Regions from separate parts of the Curvivirga sp. genome, predicted to be linked through region 2. Evidence: predicted binding sites of a transcription regulator. Region 2 holds the regulator's gene; the other holds the start of a gene.
What was found. The regulator LexA, encoded in region 2, represses DNA repair genes until DNA is damaged. The targets are predictions, from matches to a motif close to ATGTTCTANTTTGGTTC.
Positions count from the first base shown of each region.

Region 1 (10,243 bases), on a different contig from region 2:
CTAAACATTCCTATTGGCATGACTTACTTGTATTGATGGGGGTAATATCTTTGTGCCTTGCAGTGGGATTTTTCTTACATCTGGAAGGTACAAAATATGCCGTAATCTTTGTCGTTATTGCCTCTGTATTTTTAGGTGGTCTATTTTTCTTGTTTCAAAATAGGCGGCTGAGTCGTGAGCTTTCGCAAATACAGTGTGAATTATTGTTGCATAACAAGCAGGAAGAGTTTTTTGAGTTCTCCTTTGCATTAGAAAATACCAAAGGACAACTTGAATTTGTAAATGATAGATTTCGAGAATTGTTCTTTCCCGTTATAGAAGTTCTCCAAAGAAATATACCGAATTATGAACATCGTCCCTTCGATTTATTGGAAGATAGTGAGGTATATGATCTGGATCTTAAGACCGTAAGCTTGGAAGAATTACAGGCGCGACTGGACCGTGAGGGACAATTAGAGTTCCTGATTCAGTCTTCACATCAATTGGGTCATCCACGAATGCTTATGAGGGTTTCTCCATTTGATGATAGAGGTACGTTAATATGGTCGTGTTTACCAGAATCCAAAGAGTCTCAAAAGTATTATAACTCCCGCAAGCGTTTGGATTTCCTAAATGAGTTTATGGAAAATGCGCCATTTGGCCTTTTTAGCTGTAATTTTGACCTCATTTTGCAAGAGATGAATCCTAGTGCGCGTGAAGCCTTTGGTGAGTTTTATGCAAAAGGAAGTAGTTGTATAGAAGCATTTCATCCTGAAGATCAGACTAAGTTGGAGGATTATCTAAAACAATTCTTCGAAGATAAGAACGTTCCTGCACATAGTATAGATGTTCGTATGAAAAACAGTATGGAAACAGTGTTTTCTATAAATGTATTACGATCGGTTGATAGTCAGAAACGTGATGCAGAACTTCTTGTCAGTATGACTGACGTAACTGAAAGAATGCGTCTTGAAAGTCAGTTTACACAATCACAGAAGATGCAAGCGGTCGGTCAGCTAGCTGGCGGCGTCGCACATGATTTCAATAATATGTTGACGGCAATTATAGGCTTTTGTGATCTGTTACTTCTCCGTCACCGCCCTGGTGATGCGTCTTTTGTAGACACGATGCAAATCAAACAAAATGCTAATCGTGCTGCGGGATTGGTTCGTCAGCTTTTGGCTTTTTCCCGGCGTGAAGAAGTGGAACCACGAAATCTTAATATAGTCGACATTTTCTCAGAAATTTCCTCTTTGTTAAATCGTTTAATAGGGGACAACATTGAGTTGGATGTTTTGCATGGACGCGATTTAGGGCGGGTGAAATTTGATCAGGTACAATTTGAGCAAATGATCATTAACTTAGCTGTGAATGCACGTGATGCAATGCCTCAAGGAGGACGTCTGTCTATCCAGACAGATCAATTTACTGCCAAGAAACCTTATCCGATACGTGATGAGATAATGCCTGCCGGCGATTATATCAGTATTAGTGTTGCAGATACCGGGATTGGCATAACGAAGGAGAACCTCAGTAAGATTTTTGACCCCTTCTTTACAACTAAAGATGTAGGTGAAGGAACTGGACTAGGGTTATCAATGGTTTTCGGAGCTGTACGACAAGCAAAAGGTTATATTTATGTGCATAGTTCCGGTGAAAATAAAGGAACGACTTTCGTTATTTACCTGCCGAAAATAGATGCGTCAGAAGAAGAAATGGACGATACGTTGCTGGAAGATATTGCCGAACAAGACAATACAGGAGGCGGTTCCATTTTACTGGTTGAGGACGAAGATGCGGTAAGATTATTCGCGGCGCGGGCTTTGCGTTCTAAGGGATATCGTGTAACGGAGGCGCGTTCCGGGGAGGTTGCTCTTACCTTGTTAGAAGAACAAGAAGAAAAATTTGATTTACTTGTTACTGATATGATGATGCCAAAAGTGAGCGGTGTCGAAGTTATTCATGTTACACGCCAACGATTTCCCGAAATTCCAGTTATATGCATCTCTGGATATACCAGAGAGACAGTTGCAGCAGATTTATCTAATTTAGCCCATATCTACTTTCTTCCAAAACCATTCAGCTTGAAACAATTAGCGACACGAGTAAAGGAAGCCGTCGATTCGGTCGAAACACCGGATGATGATTATAAGAATTTACCTCTTGGATAGAAAAGAACAGATTCTTATTTGGAATCTTTAATGAGAACATCTAGTAAATAATTAGTATTATTAAAGAGAACATATTTCTATAACATTGAAAATTAATGATATTTAATGAGAATAAAAAAAGAACTTGCGTAATGAGAACATTTGCGGCACATTGCGTTTAGATGAAGCCCGTTGCAACAGGGGAAAGCCTATGAGAAAAGGGAATGAAGCAATGTCGCAACCGCAATTACGTTTAGTGGATAAAGATACTATGGATAAGCAAAAAGCATTAGAAGCTGCGCTGAGTCAGATTGAGCGCTCTTTTGGTAAAGGTTCCGTGATGAAATTGGGCCAGCAGCAACATTTGGATGTTGAGGCTATTTCTACAGGCTCTCTCGGGTTGGATATCGCATTAGGTATTGGTGGACTTCCTAAGGGACGTATCATTGAGGTTTTCGGTCCAGAAAGTTCGGGTAAGACAACATTGGCGTTACATTGTGTTGCGGAAGCTCAGAAAGCTGGTGGTACTTGTGCCTTTGTTGATGCTGAACACGCGCTGGATCCTGCTTATGCCAAGAAACTTGGTGTTGATGTTGATGAGTTGTTGATCTCTCAACCAGATGCGGGTGAGCAAGCGTTGGAAATTGCAGATACATTGGTACGTTCTGGTGCTATTGATGTTTTGGTTGTAGATTCCGTTGCCGCATTGGTGCCACGTGCAGAATTAGAAGGTGAGATGGGGGATACCCATGTTGGTCTTCAAGCGCGTTTGATGTCTCAAGCACTTCGTAAATTAACAGGCTCCATCAATCGTTCTAATTGTATGGTGATCTTCATCAACCAAATTCGTATGAAAATTGGTGTGATGTTTGGTAACCCTGAAACCACAACAGGTGGTAATGCGCTGAAATTCTATGCATCAGTACGTTTGGATATTCGTCGTATCGGTCAGGTAAAAGATCGTGATGACGTAACAGGTAATCAAACCAGAGTGAAGGTTGTAAAAAATAAGGTCGCACCGCCATTCCGCGTTATTGAATTCGATATCATGTATGGTGAAGGTATTTCCAAAATGGGTGAAATTCTGGACCTCGGTGTGAATGCGGGGATCGTTGATAAATCTGGCGCTTGGTTCTCCTATAATGGTCAACGTATCGGTCAAGGGCGTGAGAATGCCAAGAATTTCTTGCGCGAAAATATGGATATGACCAATGAGATTGAGCGTAAGGTTCGTGAGAATGCAGGTATTTTGGACAGTGCTATGTTGGAGGGGCCATCTGATTCAGAGAAGGCTGACGCCAACTTGAATCCGGATGATGATCCAACAAAATAAATCAAATATGATTTAATGAAATTTAAAGCCCTGTGCGTTAAAACCACAGGGCTTTTTCTTTGATGCTTATAGTTAGGACCGTTTGTGAAAGCTTACAAATTTGTCATAGTTTTAGAAAAAATGTTTTTTAAGCGTTGATTGGGATTTAAAAGTGTCTTTTTTCTTGCTTGTCCGCGCTAGATCAGTATCAAACTACTAAACCAATTTACTAGGCAAATTTGTCAGAGCGATAGAGCTCTATATTTGAAAATAAGATTTTTGAGTCAGGTAGAAAAATGACAACAGCTAATGACATTCGTTCAACCTTTTTGAACTATTTTGAAAAGAATGAACATGCAGTGGTGGATTCCTCTCCGCTGGTACCACGTAATGATCCGACATTGATGTTTACCAATGCCGGAATGGTGCAGTTTAAGAATGTCTTCACAGGCGCGGAAACACGCGACTATAAACGTGCGACGACTTCTCAAAAATGTGTGCGCGCAGGTGGTAAGCATAACGATCTCGAGAATGTGGGCTATACAGCACGCCATCATACTTTCTTTGAAATGTTGGGGAATTTTTCCTTTGGGGATTATTTCAAAGACCAAGCAATCGAGATGGCTTGGAATCTGGTAACCAAAGGTTTCGATATTCCACAAGATAAGTTGTTGGTAACGGTCTATTCCGAAGATGAAGAAGCAGCAGGTCTATGGCGTAAGATTGCTGGTTTGTCTGATGATAAAATCATTCGTATCCCAACATCTGACAATTTCTGGCAAATGGGTGACACTGGCCCATGCGGCCCATGTACAGAAATTTTCTATGATCATGGCGATCATATTTGGGGTGGTCCTCCAGGAAGTCCAGAAGAGGATGGCGATCGTTTTATCGAAATCTGGAATTTGGTCTTTATGCAGTATGAACAGATCGAACCAGGTAACCGTGTTGATCTACCTAATCCATCTATTGATACAGGAATGGGATTGGAGCGTATTGCTGCTTTGTTACAAGGCAAGCATAACAACTATGACATCGATATCTTCCGTGCGATCATTGAAACATGTGCGGATTTAACAGGTGTTGACGCAGATGGTGATCAAGCAGCTTCCCATAAAGTTATTGCCGATCACTTACGTGCATCTTCCTTCTTGATTGCAGATGGCGTATTGCCTTCCAATGAAGGACGTGGGTATGTATTACGTCGTATTATGCGTCGTGCAATGCGCCATGCATATTTGCTAGGGGCACGTGATCCACTAGTTCACAAATTGGTACCATCTCTAATTTCCAAAATGGGTGGTCATTTTGGCGAATTGAAACGTGCGGAATCCTTGATCACCGAAACATTAAAACTGGAAGAACAGCGTTTCGGTCGTACCTTGGAAAAAGGTTTGCGTTTGCTTGAAGGTGAAACAGATAAGCTTGGGGATAAAGAAGCCCTTCGTGGCGATGTGGCTTTCACTTTATATGACACATATGGTTTCCCATTGGATCTAACCCAAGATATCCTTCGTGGTCAGGGACGTACTGTTGATCAAGCTGGTTTTGATGAAGCAATGGCTGAGCAAAAAGCTAAAGCGCGTGCTGCTTGGGCTGGATCTGGTGATCAAACAACAGAAACAGTTTGGTTTGAAGTAAAAGAAGAAACTGGCGCGAGTGAATTCTTAGGCTATGAAACTGAGCGAGCGGAAGGTGTCGTTTCTGCGATCGTTGCTGATGGCAAACCTGTACAGGAAGCAAAACAAGGCGATAAAGTAAGCTTGTTGGCGAACCAAACCCCGTTTTATGGTGAATCTGGTGGTCAGATGGGTGATATGGGTGTCATTCTTTCTGCTGATGGGGCGGAGTTTAAAGTATCCGATACTTTGAAGAAGGTAGATGGTCTTCATGTTCATGTTGGTGAAGTGACCAAAGGTAACTTTAAGGTTGGTGAAAGCCTCGACATGTTAGTTGATGGTGATCGCCGTACGAAACTAAAAGCAAATCATTCCGTGACTCACTTGGCACATGAAGCATTAAGACGCGTCTTAGGTGATCATGTAACTCAGAAAGGTTCTTTGGTCGCGGCTGAGGGAATGCGGTTTGACTTTGCGCATCAAAAAGCGATGACTGCAGAAGAAATTTCTGAAGTTGAAAATATCGTAAACCGTCAAATCCGTGAAAACTCCTCTGTTGCAACTCGTCAAATGACACCAGATGCGGCTATTGAAGAAGGCGCGATGGCGCTATTTGGTGAGAAATACGGTGAAGAAGTTCGCGTGGTTTCAATGGGGAGTTCGGATGCCGAAACAAAATCTGGTGTCTATTCAACAGAACTTTGTGGCGGCACCCATGTTGAACGCACAGGTGATATTGGTTTCTTTAAGATTTCGAATGAAACAGCTGTTGCTGCAGGTGTGCGTCGTATCGAATGTCTAACAGGTCAGGCCGCTATGGATTATGTGAATTCACATGATGCGAAGTTAGGTGAGATGGCTGCTGTCCTGAAAGCTAAACCATTAGATGTTGCTGATCGAGTGTATAACTTGATTGAAGAACGGAAGAAGTTAGAGAAAGAAGTTGCTGATCTTCGCCAGAAATTGGCTGTAAGCGGTGGTGGTTCTTCTAACAAACAAGAAGCTAAGGAAGTAAATGGCGTTAATTATCTTGGACGCGTACTTTCAGATATTCCGGCAAAAGAGTTAAAACCTTTGGTCGATGCAATGAAAAAAGAGATTAAATCTGGTGTTATCGCAGCCGTATCGGTTTCTGATGGTAAAGGCTCTATTGTTGTTGGGGTTACTGATGACTTAACAGATAAGTTTTCCGCTGTGGATTTAGTACGTCTTGGTTCAGCTGCAATGGGTGGTAAAGGCGGTGGTGGCCGCCCTGATATGGCGCAAGCCGGTGGTCCTGACGGTCATGCTGCTGATGCTGCGGTATCAGCGATTGAGGCTGGTTTAGCAGGCTAATTAATTTTATTTTCAGATGAATTTAGGTGAGCCGGGAATAGGAAGAGCTATTCCCGGTTTTTCTTTAAGGGAATTTAGTTGCACGAATTTTTGATTATTCTATGATCCCTATCTATGAGTATATTACGTAAAAGATTGTTTTTATTACTAGAAGGTTGGGGGCAAGCCAGTCTTGCTGGACGTATTATTGATGGCATTCTGATTTCACTGATTTTAGTGAATATTGCGGCCTTAACACTTTCTTCAATTCACAGTTGGGCGCTAAAGTATCAGACCTTGTGGGTTGCGATTGAGATATTCTCCGTGATTGTGTTTACCGCAGAATATTTAGCACGCATATGGGTTTGTGTAGATAATCCTGAAAATATTGATCTTCCTTCGTGGAAGGCGCGATTTAAATGTATTTTTAAGCCAATTATGATTGTCGATCTTTTGGCGATCCTTCCCTTATATTTCTTCTTATTTGGCTTTGTTGGTTTGGCAGATATGCGTTATCTGCGCATTTTCCGGGTTTTACGCATTATGAAACTGGTTCGTTATTCCCCAGCTATGCAGATCATGGGTACTGTCTTACATGCCGAAAAGCGTGCTATATTCTCCGCCCTAATGATCGGGCTTGTTGTTTTATTTCTTGCATCTTCAGTTATTTATGCAGTGGAAGGCCATATTCAACCTGATGCATTTGGGTCTATACCTTCATCCATGTGGTGGGCCATGGCAACATTGACCACTGTTGGATATGGAGATGTTACGCCGATCACATTAACAGGTAAGATTGTTGGTGGATTTGTGATGCTTATGGGGATCGGGGTTTTCGGTCTTTGGGCTGGTATCATGGCATCCGGCTTTTCAGAAGAATTACGGCGCCGTGGTTTTCAGGTGCAATGGCAGATGATTGCGCAAAATCCTATCTTTGCCAGCCTATCAGCCAAAGAAGTGTTAGATGTCTCTCGCGAAGTGAAACCAGTTACATTGCAGTCAAATTATTTGATCCTTCGTAAAAATGTAAAAGCGGATCGGGTGTTCTTTGTTGTTTCCGGTCATGTGGAAGCCGAGTTACCTAAAGGAACAGAAATCCTTAAAAATGGGGATTACTTTGGCGAACTTGGAATTTTACATGGCGGATTAACCTCAACCACATTTGTGACATTGGATGAAGTGCAACTTTTGGAAATGGGACGACGTAGTTTTGAAGAATTGCTCGCACGTCACCCACTAGTAAAAGAGAAGATATTAGAAAAGGCCCACAACCGACGTCACTGGTTTGATGAGGAAATTTCCGAGATTTAGCCTCTTGTCCAACCGCTTGGGACTGACTAGGTTTCATACAAGAGAAATTTTATTGGATGGGAGTATATGCCATGCGTTTTGAGGGGACAGACTCTTATGTGGCTACTGATGATTTAACCATTGCTGTAAATGCGGCTATTACGTTGCAACGCCCTTTATTGGTGAAAGGAGAACCTGGTACCGGTAAAACAGTGTTAGCGCAGGAAGTCGCCAAGAGTTTAGGGCGTCCATTGATCGAATGGGGTATTAAATCGACAACCCGCGCGCAACAAGGCCTTTATGAATATGATGCTGTTAGTCGATTGCGCGATAGCCAATTAGGCGAAGATAAAGTTCACGATATTTCTAATTATATCGTTAAAGGCAAGCTTTGGGAGGCCTTCGAAGCTGACCAAGCACCGATCTTGTTAATTGATGAAATTGACAAAGCAGATATCGAATTCCCCAACGATTTGTTGCAGGAATTGGATCGAATGGAATTCTATGTCTATGAAACCAAGCAAATGGTGAAGGCAACTAATCGTCCGGTCGTGATTATTACATCCAATAATGAAAAAGAACTGCCAGATGCATTTCTACGTCGTTGCTTTTTCCATTATATCCAGTTCCCTGATCGTGAAACCATGGAAGATATTGTTGAGGTCCATTACCCCGATATTAAGAAAAACTTGCTGAAAGAAGCCCTAGGCATGTTCTATGATATTCGTGAGGTGCAAGGGCTTAAGAAACGTCCTTCTACATCAGAATTATTGGATTGGATTAAGCTGTTATTGGCAGAAGATATCTCTGCAGAAGCATTGCGTGAAACGGATACGAGTAAAGCTATTCCTCCTATGCACGGGGCTTTACTGAAGAATGAACAAGATGTTCATATTTTTGAACGATTGGCGTTTATGGCACGTCGACAGCAACGCTAAGAATTAAAAAAGCCTCCGGAATACTCGGAGGCTTTTTTGTTAATCACTAATTTTCATTATCGGCATAGTAAGAAGGCCATGTGATGTAAACTGGTCTCTGACCTGTAATACCCAATCAGGGATTTGTCGTTCAATAAAATGATCACTGACCTGTATTGAAATGTAACGAAGCGGATCATCTGAAGAAAAGATTGCTTCTATCTGCTCTACAGGTGTTGGTTGTTTTGGAAAAACTTGTAGATTGAGTTTTGCATTTTTCTCGGTTTCCAACGCAATGCGGGCAGCATCCAAAGCTTCTTTATAACCGCCTAATTCATCAACGAGTTTAATTCCAATAGCCTCTTGCCCTGTCCATATACGACCACGTGCTGCTGCATCGATTTCTGTTGCATCAAGACCGCGATCCTGTGCAGCTTTACCGGAAAAGTCTGTATAGACGAAATCTAAACTCTCTTGGAATTTGGCTTTCTGAGATGGGGTGAACTCGCTGATCATGCTCCACATTCCTGCTTGTGGACCCGTTTCCACGCGCTCCCAGTTAACGCCCAGATTATCCCAAAGCTTTTTCGTTGCAACCTTGCCTGCATAAACACCAATTGAACCCGTTAATGTACCAGGTTGTGCCACGATATAATCTGCGCCCATGGAAACAAAGTAACCACCACTTGCCGCATTATCACCCATAGACACAATCACAGGTATTCGGGCTTCTTTGAGTTTTAGAACTTCCCGTCTGACCATATCGGATTGCGCATAAGCCCCGCCAGGGCTGTTCACACGAAATAGGACAGCATCAATACTGCTATCTTCGCGGGCATTGGCAAGGGCTTTAGAAACCGTATAGGGAGAGAAAGTTTCATCGGTATAATAACCAGGGCCATAATCTTCGCCCGTGATTGGGCCTATACCTTGAATAACCGCAATGGTATAGGATTTGTTGTTTTCTTCCTCATCAGTTTCTTCGATTTCAAGATCGGTTGCCAGCATATAATAGGAAACAGAGACGGTGTGAGATTCTGTATCTTCAGGCAGATAGTCGATTAAATCTTCAAATTCATCCCAATATGCGAGACGATCTACGAGTCCTAATTCTAAAGATTGTTGAGGAAGATAAGGAGAGTTCAGGACAAGTTGATCAATTTCAGCAGCTATGCTTTGACGACTTGTGGTCATACCTGCGGCTAATTGTTTATGCCAATCATCCAATAAACCTTGAAGGGAGGCACGAACAGGTTCTGTCATCTGACTGCGAATGAAAGGATCTGCACCGCCTTTATATTCGTGGCGCTGTTCCATTTCTGCGGTGATGTCAATTTTCTCTAACGCATCGGCGAAGTAGGGGATTTCCATTGCCATACCGCTTACACCGACACCACCTGTAGGATTAAGCCAGATTTCTGAGAAACCTGTCGCTAAATAATAACTCAGCATACCGCCGCCCATTGCACCTAAATCTTCCGCATAGACATAGGCTTTCTTACCACTTTCACGTTGGAAATCGATAAGGGCATCTCTTAGCTCTTGAGTTTGGGCAATTCCCATAATCCCGCCATTAATTTCAGCGGCAATTGCAATAATGCGATCATCGGTTTTTGCACGTTCAATTGCTTGTAGATAATCAAGGAAGCTGGCCTGATCATA
Region 1 is NZ_CBDCOT010000009.1:2,019,513-2,029,755, forward strand. Features, by position in the region: gene ACOQOA_RS15025 (ATP-binding protein) at 1-2,150, shown strand, start outside; gene recA (recombinase RecA) at 2,362-3,462, shown strand; gene alaS (alanine--tRNA ligase) at 3,738-6,395, shown strand; gene ACOQOA_RS15040 (cyclic nucleotide-gated ion channel) at 6,510-7,685, shown strand; gene ACOQOA_RS15045 (AAA family ATPase) at 7,757-8,602, shown strand; gene sppA (signal peptide peptidase SppA) at 8,642-10,243, opposite strand, start outside.
Region 1: a site for LexA is predicted at 2,260-2,276, ahead of recA (recombinase RecA). Genes of this name have one in related genera too.

Region 2 (10,243 bases):
AACTAGGTTGTTACCTGTATTTGCCGAAACAGTTTCAAAGTTAGCAGAAGATATCCCTAATCTACATTGTGTCATTCCAGCTGTTCCTCACTTGCATGATCATATTATTGAATCCACAACTGAATGGCCATGCCCGGTTTTGGTAATTCCTGCGAAAGATCAGGAAATGAAATATAATTCTATGGCTGCCTCTAATGCTGCTCTCGCTGCATCAGGTACGGTCGCTTTAGAAATGGCCATGGCAGAGGTGCCGACAGTAATCGCTTATAAAATATCACCTTTAACTCATTTTTTAGTGCGTAGATTTATTAAAGTAGATTTCGGTCATCTGCTTAATATTCTGGCAAATCATATGATCGTTCCAGAGTTTATTCAGCGTCATTGTAAGGCAAAAAACCTGGTGCGTGCTTTAAATGAAATACTGGAAGATGGAAAAGGTAAACTTCAAATTATTGAATTAAAACAAGAGCTAAAAAAGCTTTCCGTAGATGGAAGTTTACCAAGCGAAGAAGCTGCAAGAGTAGTATTATCTATTCTTGATAAGGCGAAATAAGGATTTACTTTTTTGAGTTTAACTTATAACGCGTAAGCATATCTAGGCTATTTGTAAAAAACTTATAGGCTAGCACTGCAGGGATACGTAATTTTGTGCCACCAATAATATTTCTATGTTTTACTCTAGCAAGAAAATCAAATTTGTCGCTTGTACCATTAATTTTTTCAGCAATTAATTTTCCAAGTAAAGGGGCTAAGCCGACGCCATGACCGGTGAAAGCTTGTGCAAAGAAAATGTTTTCGGATAGCTGACCCACATCTGGTAAACTTTCATGATTACCACCTAATGTACCGCCCCAGATGTAATCCAGTTTCACATCTGTTAGATGAGGATAGACATATTCAAGATGTTTACGACATTCTCTTTCAAGGTTTCTAGGCTTTCTATTTGGTATTCCAATCGCGCAGCCCATTGTTAGGCGTCGATCTGGTGTTATACGGAAATAATGAACGCTTCTAGCCATATCCCATGCACATGCACCATTATTGATAACTGATTTTAAAATATGATCATCTAATGGTTCAGTCGCTGCTTGATAGTTATCAACTGGAAGAATTCTCTTAGCTAAGGTTTTGTTTAAATTTCCGATATACCCGTTACAACCGAGTACAATTTTGTCAGCGAATATTTGTCCATCGTGAAATGTAACTTGTGCTGGAATTCCATCCGAAATCGCCAATGCAGGGCTTTCTTCATATATATCGACCCCAAGTTTTTGCGCTGCTTTCGCTAAGCCTAATACGTATTTCAGTGGATTGATATGGCCAGCTCTGTGCGACAAAATAGAGCCTTTATAAATGGGGCTACCTGTTTGCCTAACTGTTTCTTCCTGATCGAGTATTTCAAATATTTGCCGCCCATAACCATTTACGATATTCGCATGTTTCACTAAATAATCCATATGAGCTGTCGTTAGTCCACATGCCATATTTCCGCTTTGGAAATCGCAATCAATTTCATATTCTTCACATAATTGATGGAACAGCTCAACAGATTCAACGGATATATCCCAGAATATTCGGGTTTTTTCGGCTGTGTATTGTTCTATTAAGTCCGGTTGCAACTTAGTCATACCATATCCGAGTTGACCGCCATTTCGTCCGGAAGCTCCCCAACCAACACGTTTTGCTTCGACAAGACATACTTTGTATCCGAGTTTAGCAAGGTGTATAGATGTGGAACACCCCATAAAACCAGCACCAACAACACAAACATCATATTTTTTTGCCCCATTTAGCCGTGAAAAAGGGACAAGCTGTTTCGTTACTGATGTATGATAAGAAACGGGATATTGGGTATTTTTAAACATAACCTTACTATTAAATATTTATTTAATAAAATCAATATCAAAAAAAACGGGACTGAGTCAAACTCAATCCCGTCTTGGTTCGTAATCGTAAAATCTTAACGATCCTTACTGTCAACAAATGGACGACGATCATGACCTTTGAACAACTGACGTGGTCGACCAATTTTCTGATTGGGATCAGTAATCATTTCATTCCATTGCGCAACCCAACCAACTGTGCGTGCCAAAGCAAATAGCACTGTGAACATACTTGTCGGGAAGCCAATTGCTTTCAAAATAATACCGGAATAGAAATCTACATTCGGGAATAATTTACGTTGTACGAAATATTCATCCTCAAGTGCGATTTTCTCCAATTCCATTGCGAGTTCTAGAAGCGGGTCATCAACGCCAAGTTCTTCGAGAACTTCATGACAAGATTGTTTCAACACACCTGCACGTGGGTCGGTGTTTTTATAAACACGATGACCAAAACCCATAAGACGGAATGGATCATTCTTATCTTTTGCGCGCGCAATGAATTCTGGAATATTATCTTTGTGACCAATCTGGTTCAGCATATTTAATACAGCTTCATTTGCACCACCATGTGCAGGTCCCCAGAGAGAAGAAATACCCGCAGCGATACACGCAAATGGGTTAGCGCCAGAAGAACCAGCAATACGCACAGTAGATGTAGATGCGTTTTGCTCATGATCGGCATGCAGGATGAAGATACGATCCATGGCACGTTCAACAGCCGGAGAGATTTTATATTCCTCTGCCGGTACAGAGAAGGTCATATTCAAGAAGTTTGCTGCATAGCTCAACTCGTTCTTCGGATATACAAAAGGTTGCCCAATTGAATATTTATATGCCATTGCCGCAATGGTCGGCATCTTCGCGATCATACGATAGGATGCAACCATACGCTGATGCGGGTCGTTAACATCTGTACTATCATGATAGAAAGAGGATAGGGCGCCTACAACGCCAACCATAATTGCCATAGGATGCGCATCACGACGGAAACCGCGATAGAAGTTCATCATCTGCTCATGCAACATAGAGTGATATGTTACAGTATGTTCAAACTCTTTTTTCTGATCCACATTTGGCAATTCGCCATTCAATAGAAGATAGCACACTTCCATAAAACTGGATTTTTCGGCTAAATCTTCAATGGAATATCCACGATGTAATAGCACGCCTTCATCGCCATCGATATAAGTGATCGCGGAATCACAGGAACCAGTAGATGTAAAACCTGGATCATATGTGAAATAGCCTGTATCCGCATATAAACGGCGGATATCAATAACATCTGGACCAACAGTACCGCTTAGTACTGGTAAGTCATAGCTTTTCCCTGTTGCGTGGTCTGTAAGTGTGACAAATTTCTTATCAGAAGTATCCTGACTCATCGTCTCGGGCCTCCTCAGCTTTGTTTATGTTCATCGCAAAAATGCGGCCAGGGATGGTCGCATTTAAAGTTTGCAATGTCGTTAGTTGCATATTTTATATAATAAAATTTTGCGCTGCACAATGGGCCAAGGCTATGAAATTGATTAAATATTTCTTAATCAATTCAAAATGTCAGGATTTCTGCAGGTTTCAGCTTATAGGCTTCTTAGACGTTCAATGGTCTCTTTTTTGCCAAATACATACATTACTTCAAACATACTTGGCGAAGAATTAGAACCTGTAAGAATTGCACGGATGGGTTGCATTACTTTTCCGAGTCCTAATTCTTTAGTTTCCGAAAATGCTTTTAAAGCGTCTTCGAGACTTTCAACGGTCCAGTTTTCTAGGCCTTCAAGCAAATTAGAAACTTCGGACATAAGTGCCGGAGTTTCTTCTTTAATAAGTTTAGCTGCCTTTGGGTTTTCTAATGGGAATGTAGGGCGTGTTGCATAAAACTTGGCTGAATCTGCAAGTTCCAAAATGTTTTTTGCACGGGATTTCAGGCCTTCCATTCCATTTAAAATCCAATCTTTTGCTTCATTAGATATTTCTCCGAGATGAGGAAGGATCAGTTCTAACAAACGTTCTTCGCTCGCTTCACGAATATAATGACCGTTGAGATTTTCTAGCTTGGCAAAGTCAAAACGTGAAGCACCTTTACCAACCGCATCAAGATCAAACCATTCGATTGCTTTGTCTTGGGGAATGATTTCTTCATCTCCATGGCTCCAGCCAAGACGAAGAAGGTAATTATTAAGGGCTTCAGGTAGATACCCCATTTCATCGCGATATGCTTCTACGCCTAAAGCTCCATGGCGTTTAGACAGTTTTGCACCATCTGGACCGTGAATAAGGGGGATATGCCCAAATGTCGGTACATCCCAGCCCATAGCTTGATATAACTGATATTGACGGAAAGCGTTGGTGAGATGGTCATCACCTCGAATAATATGAGTTACACCCATATCATGATCATCTACAACCACGGATAACATATAAGTTGGCGTACCATCTGCACGTAAAAGGACGAAGTCATCTAGTTGTTCATTTTTTATGATAACGGAGCCTTGAACGGCATCTGTTATTGTTGTTTCGCCTTCACGCGGCATTTTTATACGCACGACTGGATCCACGCCTTCAGGCGCTTCAGAAGCGGCACGATCACGCCATCGACCATCATATCCTACAGGACGACCTTCTTCTTTGGCTTTTTCACGCATTTCCGCTAATTCTTCAGGAGAGCAATAACAGTTATATGCTTTACCTTCCGCCAATAGTCGCTTTGCTACTTCTACGTGGCGATCAGCATTTTGAGTTTGAAAAACTGGCTTATCATCTGCACCTAACCCTAGCCAATCTAAGCCATCAAGGATGGCGTCAATTGCCTCATCTGTTGAGCGTTTTTTATCTGTATCCTCAATTCGTAGAAGGTATTTGCCGCCATGGTGACGTGCGAAAAGCCAGTTAAACAAGGCTGTACGGGCGCCGCCGATATGAAGAAAACCGGTTGGGGAAGGGGCAAAACGTGTGACTACAGACATAATGTTTTCCTGAAAGAAGAAGGATTTAAATGATTAAAATAATTTCTAGAGCGGGGTTTAGCATATTTATCTAGTAAAATGCAAAAGGGGAATTCTATAATCTCTAGGTCTTCCTTCATTATTTCTCTTGATGTAGTGTAAAGTTAACTAAACGGGGGAAGATAATTGTTGCAGGCAAATAAGTATATTACAGATATACTCGACTTTAGGATGTTTTCATCGCTGCATGAACATGTATCTAACGTCATTACTATTGAAATAAACCGAGTTAGTCTTTGGCGTCCAGTTTTTCTTGGGATTGGTATCTTACTTTATTTTAACGCGAATTTATCCGGTGATTTAGGTTGGAAAAGTATTTTGGTTATTTTTCCTGTGATCCTACTTATTTATTTAACTTATAAAAAATCGCATTCTCTTTTAAGATTAGGGTTATCTAGTATATTATTGATAATAATCGGTTTTTTATTGACTGAGTTTCGTAGTTATATGGTCGCTGCACCTGTTGTTCAAAAGCAAATTAAACATGTGAGTATTCAAGGAAATATACAAAACATCGAATTGTATGAGAATAAGTATCGTTTAATTATAGCAGATATTGTTAGTGAAGAATTTATATCCAATCAAACACCACATAAAATAAGAGTTTCTATTCCTTCCTCCCATATGGAGAATGATTTACAGATTGGGGATAGGATCTCCCTGAAAGTGAGCTTACGGCCGCCACCTAATCCTTCGACGCCTGGTAGTTATGATTTTGCTAGAGCCATGTGGTTCAAAGGTATTGGTGGTATAGGTTATAGCACTAGCAAAATTACCTTGTTAGAACATCAAAGAAACCAAGGTTTATGGGATGTTTTCACTTCTAAGTTAACTGGTTTTAGATATTATGTTACTCAACAATTTTTAAAACCGAGTCAGTTTCAGAATAGTAATTTACCAGGGGTAAGGGCGGCTTTAGTCACAGGTGAACGTAGCCAGATAACTTCCCATACATATGATGTTATACGTGATGCTGGATTAGCTCACTTATTAGCGATCTCAGGATTACATCTTGGCTTGATAGCTGTTTTGGTTTTTGGCGGATTGCGACTGTTATGGTCTTGTATTCCATTAATAGTATTGAATTTTAATACAAAAAAATATGCGGCTATATGTGCAATTTTTGTGTGTTTTGGATATATGCTTTTATCGGGTTTAACTATTCCAAGTCAGCGTGCATTCCTAATGTTAAGTGTGGCTTTTCTTGGAGTTGTTTTAGATCGTAATGTTATCTCATTACGTCTTGTTTCATTTGCGGCCTTGATTGTTCTGCTTATACATCCAGAAGCAATATTAACGGCTAGTTTCCAATTGTCATTTGCTGCGGTTATCGGGTTGGTTTCAGTTTATGAAGTGAGTTATATGAAAGACTTATATACTTATCTTCAACAAAATTATTTTAAAAGAATGATGGGGTATTTTCTGTTTCTATGTATAACAACCATCATAGCGACATTGGCAACGGCACCTTTATCTACCTATCATTTTGGACAATTGGCGAGTTACGGTATTTTAAGTAATTTGATTGCAGTTCCATTAATGGGGATGATTGTAATGCCCTCCGCGTTAATGGCATTTATTCTTATGCCATTTGGTTTGGAGGCTGTCGGGCTATATGGAATGGACTTTGGTCTATCTATTATTTTGGAAATAGCAATATGGGTTTCTCAGCTTGAAGGCGCTGTTATTCATATCAGCCGCTATAATCCCGCAATTTTAACTATTATTATAGTATCATGCCTTTGGTTATGTTTATGGAAAAGTATAATCCGTTTCCTGGCAATACCTTTCGCCATATTTTCATCCTTGATTCTGTATTTACCTATCGACAAAGAAATACTTATTTCGTCTCAGGAGCAATTATTCGGAGTTTATTTAAATGGATCAGATGCCTATATAACAACTTCCAACCGACATCAGTTCATCAAAGATCAATGGAAGGACCGGTGGGCTATTGATGAATTTCAACCTCTATCTGCATTAGGTAAGAAAATTGAGTATATACTTATTGGTTTTAATGAAGATATATGCACAAAGAATGGCTGTCGATTATTCTTAGATGATCATTTAGTCTTCTATACAATATCAAAATCGAACGCATTAGAAGCTTGTGACATTCCAAATAGTATCGTGATTTATCCTGTTGGTTTTATCAATTGCGACGATAAAGATGTCATAGTTATTGATCGCGGAGATATAATTAGAAACGGCGGGTATAAGATTTCGTCTGTTAATGGAGAACTTGATATTCAAAGTGTTCTTGAAGATAGATCTAACTACCCGTGGCAGCTAGTCAGAAATAAAAAAGGGAGCAGTTGAAGCTCCCTTAAAAATCTTAATATTTACGTAGCAAACCAACAAGCCGACCCTGAACATCAACCTGGTCCGGTCCGTAAATCTGTGTGCGATATTTAGCGTTGGCAGGTTCCAATTCAATTTGACCTGCATTTTTGATGAAACGCTTTAATGTCACCTCTTCATGCTCGACAAGAGCAACAACAATATCGCCATTTACAGCTGTTTCTGTGCGTTCAATGATAACTGTATCACCATCAAGGATACCTGCCTCAATCATTGAATCACCATCAACTTCCAGCGCATAATGATCACCCTTACCAAGCAAGGTCACAGGTACTTCAACAAGCATAGATTGATCGCGTAAGGCTTCAATAGGTGTGCCTGCAGCAATACGTCCATATAATTGTAACTGAACGGAGTTACCGCTGCCGCGCAACATGGACTTACGTGTCCCTAATTCTTGACGGCGAATACTTTCCACACGACGGTTACGGACAGGTAGCTCTTCAGGAGAGGTGTTTTCAGGGAGTTTAATAACTTCCAGAGCGCGAGCACGGTGGGGAAGACGGCGTAGAAAACCACGTTCTTCCAAACCTGTAATCAAACGATGAATACCGGATTTAGATTTTAGTTCAAGTGCATCTTTCATTTCATCAAAAGATGGGGACACACCAGAATCCTGAAGTCGTTCATGAATGAATAGCAATAAATCATATTGTTTGCGCGTCAGCATTTTATTTTCTCCTGACTACCAAATTCTTTACGATTTTGTTCTTTTAATGAATTGAAATGGTAATCAATTTAAATGTAAAGAATAGGTAGTTATGTAGAACAAACTGTAAACTAATACTGTTCTACTTGTGTTCGCATATACTGTCAAGCGCTTGTTGATATTTTGGTTTCGTAATGAAAAGTTGTATTTTAATATCAATCTCTTCTATAGAGAAAGTAAGCTATTTGGTAACTCTAACACTTCAACCATATCACCTTTTTTTATCGCCTTTGCGAAAGGTGGGCGAATAACTAGTGCTTGGGCTTTGGCTAATTTTGCAAGCATGGCACTATCTTGCTTTGAATATGGTGTTGCAATTAATTCACCATTGTCTCCAACATCAACGACTGAACGAAGGTAATCTTCACGTTGATCATTTTCATCAAGATCACAACCAATTTTCGCTATTTTCTTTGAATGAAAGATTTCCGCATGTAGTCCAAGCATTTTTGCAAGAGCAGGGGCAACAAACATCACTGAACAAACAAGTGTTGATACGGGATTTCCTGGTAAACCCAACATTGGCGTGCCATTTAGCTGACCAAAAATTAGTGGTTTTCCTGGGCGCATAGCAATTTTATAAAAATTAATATCTAGGCCATTTTTACCTAAAACGGATCGAATAAGATCGTGATCTCCAACGGATGCACCACCTGTCGTTATTAACAAATCAGCTGAAGCTGCACCTGCTGCCATATTTTTCAAACTTTCAGGGGTGTCCTTTGCAACGCCCAGCAAGATTGGTTTCCCGCCAAGGGTTTTGATTGCAGCAGCTAAACCCAAACTATTTGAGCTTACAACCTGATTAGGGCCGACAGGGTCACCTGGCATTACCACTTCATCACCTGTGGCAAGAATAGCAACAGTGGGTTTCTTATGGACCATGATCCATGGTCGATTCATAGCAGCAGCAAGGGCCACATCACGGGCGGTTAACAAACGCCCTTTTTGCAATAGTATATCACCTTCAGCAAAGTCGAGGCCGGCTGGGCGAATAAAACGTCCTTCCGGTTCTGATTGAAGGATAGTTACTTGCTCACCCTCACGTTCAGTATTCTCTTGTATTACGATACAATCAGCACCTTTGGGGACGGGCCCGCCTGTAAAGATACGTATAGCTTCACCGGATTTTACTTCAGCATTGTAAGAGCCACCTGCTGGCGCTTCGCCAGCAACAGAAAGGGTTGTCGGTACAGATTGAATATCAGTATGTTTAACAGCGTATCCATCCATCGCAGAAACATCCATGGGTGGCTGGGTGCGACGTGCGCTCAAATCTTCTGCTAGAACACGACCAACGGCTTCTGTTAACGGAATTTGCTCCGCGGGCATGGTTTCAATATTGTTAAGAATATTAGATTGAGCGTCTTTTACTGAGAGCATGAATATATCCGATAACTATTGAGCCGTATAATCGCCCGACTTACCGCCCGCCTTGTGAACGAGACGAATATTAGTAATTTGCATTGATTTTTCAGCGGCTTTCAACATGTCATATACAGTTAAAGCAGCTACAGAAACTGCTGTTAAGGCTTCCATCTCAACACCTGTGCGCCCTTTAAGCTTACAAGTTGCCTCAATATCAACAGCATAATCTTGCTCATTAAGCTCCAACGTGACTTTTACAGATGTTAGGGCGAGGGGATGGCATAAAGGAATAAGATCCGGTGTTTTCTTTGCCCCCATGATGCCGGCAAGTTGGGCAACTGTTAAAGGGTCTCCTTTTTTTACATCACCGACCTTAATTAAGTTTAATGTTTCTGGTGACATCGAGACCTGACCACGTGCAGTTGCAATACGTTCTGTAACCTCTTTTGGTGAAACATCCACCATTACAGCATTACCATCTTGATCAATATGCGTTAAATTTGACATATAACTTCCTTTAAGCCGCACCAAGTAAGGCTTTAGTTGCTGATGTAACATCTTCTTTTCGCATTAAAGATTCACCAACTAAGAAACAGCTTGCGCCAATTTTCGACATGCGTAAAAGATCATCATGTGAATAGAGGCCACTTTCAGCGACTAAAAGACGGCCATCATCCAATACGGTGGAAGCCAATTCTTCGGTTGTTGCTAAATCAATATCCAGAGTTTTCAAATTGCGATTGTTTACGCCCATTAATGGGGACTTTAACTTCATCGCACGTTCCAATTCCTCAGCATTATGAACTTCAATTAACACATCCATATTTAGGTCATGTGCAACTGTTTCTAGCTCCAATGCTTGACTATCAGATAAGCAGGCCATAATCAGCAATATACAATCAGCGTTGATCGCGCGG
Region 2 is NZ_CBDCOT010000008.1:144,137-154,379, reverse strand. Features, by position in the region: gene lpxB (lipid-A-disaccharide synthase) at 1-553, shown strand, start outside; gene ACOQOA_RS03340 (NAD(P)/FAD-dependent oxidoreductase) at 558-1,865, opposite strand; gene gltA (citrate synthase) at 1,961-3,268, opposite strand; gene gltX (glutamate--tRNA ligase) at 3,464-4,849, opposite strand; gene ACOQOA_RS03325 (ComEC/Rec2 family competence protein) at 5,015-7,207, shown strand; gene lexA (transcriptional repressor LexA) at 7,224-7,919, opposite strand; gene glp (gephyrin-like molybdotransferase Glp) at 8,124-9,341, opposite strand; gene moaC (cyclic pyranopterin monophosphate synthase MoaC) at 9,357-9,833, opposite strand; gene trpC (indole-3-glycerol phosphate synthase TrpC) at 9,844-10,243, opposite strand, start outside.